3 regions of the Klebsiella sp. PL-2018 genome follow, and region 3 is predicted to be linked to each of the others. Evidence: riboswitches for the same ligand, from Rfam matches in the RefSeq annotation. Region 3 holds a riboswitch; each other region holds the start of a gene.
The links. Region 3 has a riboswitch for thiamine pyrophosphate ahead of thiC (phosphomethylpyrimidine synthase ThiC). Riboswitches for the same ligand answer to the same signal wherever they lie in the genome.
Positions count from the first base shown of each region.

Region 1: linked by a shared signal. The riboswitch ahead of thiM (hydroxyethylthiazole kinase) and the one ahead of thiC (phosphomethylpyrimidine synthase ThiC) in region 3 are both predicted to bind thiamine pyrophosphate.
Region 2: linked by a shared signal. The riboswitch ahead of MKleb_RS13830 (TenA family protein) and the one ahead of thiC (phosphomethylpyrimidine synthase ThiC) in region 3 are both predicted to bind thiamine pyrophosphate.

Region 1 covers NZ_CP077673.1:3,940,524-3,942,783, reverse strand. The annotation lists gene MKleb_RS18395 (alkyl/aryl-sulfatase) at 1-752, opposite strand, end outside; TPP riboswitch at 985-1,081, shown strand; gene thiM (hydroxyethylthiazole kinase) at 1,116-1,889, shown strand; gene thiD (bifunctional hydroxymethylpyrimidine kinase/phosphomethylpyrimidine kinase) at 1,886-2,260, shown strand, end outside.
Region 2 covers NZ_CP077673.1:2,971,878-2,974,137, forward strand. The annotation lists gene MKleb_RS13825 (Gfo/Idh/MocA family protein) at 1-902, shown strand, start outside; TPP riboswitch at 1,055-1,156, shown strand; gene MKleb_RS13830 (TenA family protein) at 1,227-1,922, shown strand; gene MKleb_RS13835 (ABC transporter ATP-binding protein) at 1,919-2,260, shown strand, end outside.
Region 3 covers NZ_CP077673.1:327,949-330,208, reverse strand. The annotation lists gene nudC (NAD(+) diphosphatase) at 1-282, opposite strand, end outside; gene MKleb_RS01520 (Rsd/AlgQ family anti-sigma factor) at 378-875, shown strand; TPP riboswitch at 930-1,043, shown strand; gene thiC (phosphomethylpyrimidine synthase ThiC) at 1,129-2,260, shown strand, end outside.

The DNA.
Region 1 (2,260 bases), 2.2 Mb from region 3:
GAGGTCGTGGTGCCGAGACCTGCGCCAACCTGGCCGGTGGCATCCGGTTTGAGCAGGTTGCCGTACATATAGCTGGCGCGACGGCTCATCACGTTACCGGCCATAATATTTTCAGCAACGGCAGCTTCCATAAAACCGGAAGGTGCGTAGATTTTGACTTTGCCGGATTTGACATCGGCTTCATCGACCACGCCGCGCACGCCGCCGTAATGGTCAACGTGGCTGTGGGTGTAGATCACCGCAACGACCGGCTTATTGCCGCGATTTTTGTAATACAGATCCATTCCGACCTTTGCGGTCTCCGCTGATACCAGCGGATCCACAACCGTGATGCCCTCTTTACCTTCAATGATGGTCATATTGGAGAGATCGAGGTTGCGGATCTGGTACACGCCTTCGGTCACTTCAAACAGGCCGCTGATATTGATGAGCTGGGATTGACGCCAGAGGCTGGGGTTGACCGTATCCGGCGCCTTTTCCCTCTCTTTGATAAAGGCGTACTGCTGCGGGTTCCAGATAACGTTGCCCTGTTCACCTTTAATCACTTCCGTAGGAAGCGCGGCAATAAAACCTTTATGCGCGTTGGTAAAGTCGGTGTTGTCGGAGAAGGGGAGCTGTTTATACAGCGCGTCGTTTGCCTGTTTGGTCGCCGCAGCGGCTTCTTTCGGCGACGTTTCGGCCCAGCTGGTCACAGGGAGAGTCGAGATAATTCCTGCCAGAGCCAGACTTTTCATAATCGGTGTTAATTTCATCGGAATCCTCATGGTTTTACGCTGATTCACTCGTTAATTTCGATATGACGTCGGGTTACATCCTGTAACGCCTCCTAAACTATAAACACGTATCTGCAAAAGTGTTTGTTTTGTTAATTATTTGATTGCTTATTGTTAATTTTGAATTGCCTTGCGCTTGTATACCTACGCCGGGCCGGCTTGCGTTGTCCCGCGACTTACCGTAACCTGCCCGCTGAGAACGTTTTTATCTCTCAATGACTCGGGGTGCCCTTCCTTGTGAAGGCTGAGAAAAACCCGTACCACCTGATCTGGATAATGCCAGCGTAGGGAAGTCAGAGACCGCAGGGTCGTCGCTTCTTCATCGCCTGGCGGGAGCAAACGATGTCTGACCTGCTGAACCCCGCGCATATTGCCCATCTGCGGCACCTTTTTCACCGCCATTCTCCTCTTGTTCACTGCATGACCAACGACGTGGTGCAGACCTTTACCGCCAACGTCCTGTTAGCGATTGGCGCATCCCCGGCGATGGTTATCGACCCGGACGAAGCCAGCCAGTTTGCCGCCATTGCCGATGCGCTGCTGATTAATGTCGGTACGCTGACGGTTGAACGCGCGGCGGCGATGCGTGCGGCGGCGCGCAGCGCGCAGCAGGCGGGTAAGCCGTGGGCGCTGGACCCGGTGGCGGTCGGCGTGCTGACCTTACGGACAGAATTTTGCCGGGAGCTGCTGGCGCTGCAGCCTGCCGCCGTTCGCGGTAATGCGTCGGAAATTATGGCCCTGGCCGGAATGAGCGGCGGCGGGCGCGGCGTCGATACGACCGATACCGCCGCCGCAGCGCTGCCCGCAGCCCAGGCGTTAGCCCGCCAGCTGAATACCGTGGTCGCGGTGACCGGGGAGGTTGATTACGTCACCGACGGCCAGCGCATTCGCATGGTCACCGGCGGCGATCCGCTGATGACCCGGGTGGTCGGCACCGGCTGCGCGCTGTCGGCGGTGGTTGCCGCCGCTGCGGCGATGCCCGGCGATCGGCTGGAGAACGTGGCCGCGGCCTGCGGTCTGATGAAGCTTGCGGGGGGAAAAGCGGCGCTGCAGGGCGGCCCCGGCAGCTTTACTCCCGCCTTCCTCGATGCGCTCTATGCGGGAGGCGATCTGTGAAACGAATTAATGCGCTAACCATCGCCGGCACCGACCCGAGCGGCGGCGCGGGGATCCAGGCGGATCTCAAAACCTTCTCGGCGCTGGGCGCTTACGGCTGCTCGGTCATCACCGCGCTGGTGGCGCAAAACACCCGCGGCGTCCAGTCGGTGTACCGGATAGAGCCTGATTTTGTCGCCGCACAGCTCGATTCCGTTTTCAGCGATGTGCGCATCGATACCACCAAAATCGGGATGCTGGCGGAAACCGATATCGTCGAGGCGGTGGCGGAACGGCTGGCGCGTTATCAGATTAAAAATGTGGTGCTGGATACCGTCATGCTGGCGAAAAGCGGCGATCCGCTGCTCTCAGCCTCGGCGGTAGAGACGCTG
Region 2 (2,260 bases), 2.6 Mb from region 3:
CCACGCCAAACAACACCCACTACGCCATTTGCCGCGCGGCGCTGGAGGCCGGACTGCATGTGGTCTGCGAAAAACCGCTCTGTTTTACCGGCGAAGAGGCCGATGCGCTGGTGGCCCTGAGCGAAAAGCAGCGCAAAATCATCGGCGTCACCTACGGCTACGCCGGGCATCAGCTGATTCTCCAGGCGCGGCAGATGATTGAACAGGGGCTACTGGGCGAGATCCGCATCATCAATATGCAGTTCGCCCACGGTTTCCATAACCAGCCGGTAGAGCAGGATAACCCCAGCACCCGCTGGCGGGTGGACCCGAAATTTGTCGGTCCCAGCTACGTGCTGGGCGATCTGGCCACCCACCCGCTGTTCCTGGCGGAGACCATGGCGCCGAAGCTCAATATCACTCGCCTGATGTGCTCCCGCCAGAGCTTTGTCAAAAGCCGCGCGCCGCTGGAGGATAACGCGCATGTGCTGATGGAGTACGACAACGGCGCCGTAGGGTCGATGTGGTGCTCGGCGGTCAACAGCGGCTCAATGCACGGACAGAAGGTCCGCATCGTCGGGGAGAAAGCCAGCCTGGAGTGGTGGGATGAACAGCCGAACCAGCTGCGCTACGAAATTCAGGGCGAGCCGGTGCGCATCCTCGAACGCGGAATGTCCTATCTCGATCCGCTGGCCCTGCAGGACGACCGGATCGGCGGCGGCCATCCCGAAGGGCTGTTTGAGGCCTGGTCGAATCTGTATCGCCGCTTTGCCATCGCCATGGATGCCACCGACCGTCGCGACGCGGCTTTGCTGGAAAACTTCTGGTATCCGGATGCCAGAGCCGGGGCGCTCGGCGTGCACTGGGTCGAGAAGTGCGTACGTTCAGCAGACAGCGGCGCCAGCTGGGTAGAATTTCACTGATCCTTTGATAATACGCGCCCGGCAAGGCATCAGCCGCCGCCGGGCTGCCGCGATGTACAAAGCCCTTTCTCGCGACACTCACACGTGACAACGTCACCTTTCCTCATAAAATTCACAGCATTGTAATCAAAAAGGGAATGTCGTATAACAGGGGCCAAACCGAGGGGTGTCCCGTGAGGGCTGAGATGGCGTAAGCCGAACCCTTTGAACCTGATCTGGGTCATGCCAGCGAAGGGACGGGTCGGCATTTCCGCCAGTTTTGCGCCATTGCCTGTTCACACTTCTTTCAGCACGCCCGGATCTCCCTTTTTTTCAGGAGGTCCTGTGATTCTTCCCGCGTTTACCCAGGGTATTTATGGTCGTCTGCGTCAGCAGGCCGGCGCCGACTGGCAGCACTACGTCGCCCACCCCTTCCTGCGCCAGCTCGCCAACGGTACCCTCCCCGAGCCCGCTTTTCGCCGCTATCTGACGCAGGACTATCTGTTTCTGATCCACTTCGCCCGCAGCTACGCCCTGCTGGTCAGCAAGCTGCGCACCCTGGCGGAAATGCGCGCTGCCGCCGCGTCGATGAACGCCATTCTCGACGAACTGCCGCTCCACGTTGGCTACTGCCGGGAATGGGGGCTGGATGAAGCGACGATGGCCGCCGAAACGGAAGCCGCGGAAACCGTCAACTACACCCGCTACGTACTGGACATTGGCCACTCCGGCGACGCCCTGGATCTGCTGGCGGCGCTGATGCCCTGCGTGGCCGGCTACGCGGAAATCGGCCTCGGCCTGCTGCACGATCCGGCGACCCGGCTGACCGCCAATCCTTATGACTCGTGGATCCGCAACTACGGCGATGAGGGTTACCTGAACGGCGTCAATAACGCCATCGGCCTGCTGGAAACCCTCTGGCAGCAGCGCGGCGGTGAGGCGCGTTTCGCTGAACTCAGCGCTATTTTCACCACCGCCACGCGTCTGGAGGCTAACTTCTGGCAGATGGGCCTTAACGCCGTCGCGGAGCGCCCGGCGTGACGGCTCCCGGAATTGAGGTGCACGGCCTGGGCCTGCGCTTTGGCTCGCGGCAGATCTTCGACAATCTGACGTTCACTATCCCCGGCGGCCAGTGGGTATCGCTGCTGGGGGCCAGCGGCGCCGGAAAGACCAGCCTGCTGCGTATTATCGCCGGGCTGGCAAAAGCCACCGCCGGTGAGGTTCGCGCCAGCGACGGGCAGCCAATAAACAAGCGGCTGGCGTGGATGGGGCAAAAAGATCTGCTGTATCCGTGGTTAAGCGTGCGCGACAACGTCTCGCTTGGCGCGCGTCTGCGCGGGGAGCGCGTGGACCATCGGCGGGTTGCCGAGCTGTTACAG
Region 3 (2,260 bases):
CGAGCGGTAGAACTCCGCCAGCTGGATCCCGCGTCCTGCCAGTTGAAAAAGGCCAGCATCCTGATCGAGCACCTGGCGCAGCGATCCCATCTCATGCCGGCGATCCTGGCGTACCAGCCACACCGGATCGCCCTGCCATTCTCCGATTCGCAGCGCGGGCTGCCCCGCAAGATTAAAATTTACCGCTTCGCCGTAGGGCAATTCTCCGTCGGGCAACCATAATTTCTGTTCGTGGCTGACGATCCACCAGCCGCGATCTAATTTTTCAATAATACGATCCATATCTATTGCACTACCTTTATTTTACTGGCACTTTTAACATTAAATTTACATTTTGGTGAGCAACGTATTTCTCTTAAAACCTTGCGGAGTCAACCATGTTAAACCAGCTGGAAAACCTGACGGAACGTGTTGGAGGCAGCAATAAACTGGTCGATCGCTGGCTACAAGTACGTAAGCATTTGCTTGTGGCTTACTACAACCTGGTTGGCCTGAAGCCCGGCAAAGAATCATTTATGCGGCTTAATGAGAAAGCGCTGGATGATTTTTGTCAAAGCCTGGTGGACTACCTCTCCTCCGGCCATTTTAATATTTATGAACGCTTTATCGGCGAATTGGAAGGCGATACGCCACTTTTAGCCGCCACTAAGATTTATCCACAGCTGCAGGCCAATACCCAGCAGATCATGGATTATTACGACTCCTGCCTCGAAAACGCCATCGATCACGATAACTACCTTGAGTTCCAGCAGGCGCTGTCGGATATCGGCGAAGCGCTGGAAGCGCGCTTTGCGCTGGAAGATAACCTGATCGCCCTCGCCGTCGCCCACAGCCGCAAAGACAACGTCAGCGACAATATCGCGCCGACCGCTTGAGTTGTGAGCCATTAACGCGTAGTTTACATACATTCCCCCTCACGGAGAGGGGATGTCATCTTGTCGGAGTGCCCATTTTCCACACTGGAAAAGGCTGAGACCGTTAATTCGGGATCCGCGGAACCTGATCAGGCTAATACCTGCGAAGGGAACAAGAGTAAACTGCGTTTAGCATCTGCCTCTTCAGGGCCGATCGCATCTGTTACTCCATCCGTCGTCTGGCAAGCCATATCCTGTTTAACTGGAATGAGCTATGTCTACAACCAAACTCACGCGTCGAGAGCAACGCGAACGCGCCCAGCGCTTTATCGACACCCTGGAAGGTACCGCATTTCCCAATTCGCAGCGCATCTATATCCCCGGTTTGCAGGAAGATATTCGCGTACCGATGCGCGAAATTCAGCTGAGCCCGACGCTTATCGGCGGCAGCAAAGATAATCCTCAGTACGAAGCGAACGAAGCTATTCCGGTCTATGACACCTCCGGCCCCTATGGCGATCCGCACGTCGCGATTAACGTTCAGCAGGGTCTGGCAAAACTGCGTCAGCCGTGGATTGATGCGCGCCGCGACTGCGAAGCACTCAGCGATCGCAGCTCGGCCTATACCAGAGAGCGGCTGGCGGATGATGGCCTCAACGAACTGCGCTTTACCGGCCTGCTCACGCCCAGGCGCGCCATCGTCGGGAAATGCGTGACGCAGCTGCACTACGCCCGTCAGGGGATTGTCACCCCGGAAATGGAGTTCATCGCCATTCGCGAGAATATGGGCCGCGAGCGTATTCGTGGCGAAGTGCTGCGCCAGCAGCATCCGGGCGTTGGGTTTGGCGCGCGGCTGCCGGAGAATATCACCCCGGAGTTTGTGCGCGCTGAAGTCGCCGCCGGGCGCGCGATTATCCCGGCCAATATTAATCATCCGGAATCCGAACCGATGATTATTGGCCGCAACTTCCTCGTGAAGGTTAACGCCAATATCGGCAACTCGGCGGTCACTTCGTCGATTGAAGAAGAGGTCGAGAAGCTGGTGTGGGCGACGCGCTGGGGAGCGGATACGGTCATGGACCTCTCCACCGGCCGCTATATTCACGAGACCCGCGAGTGGATCCTGCGCAATAGTCCGGTACCGATCGGTACGGTGCCGATCTACCAGGCGCTGGAGAAGGTCAACGGGATCGCCGAAGATCTCACCTGGGAAGCCTTCCGCGATACGCTGCTCGAGCAGGCGGAACAGGGGGTGGACTACTTCACCATCCATGCGGGCGTGCTGCTGCGCTACGTGCCGATGACCGCCAGGCGCCTGACCGGCATCGTCTCCCGCGGCGGCTCAATCATGGCGAAATGGTGCCTGTCCCATCACAAAGAGAATTTCCTCTACCAGCATTTCCGCG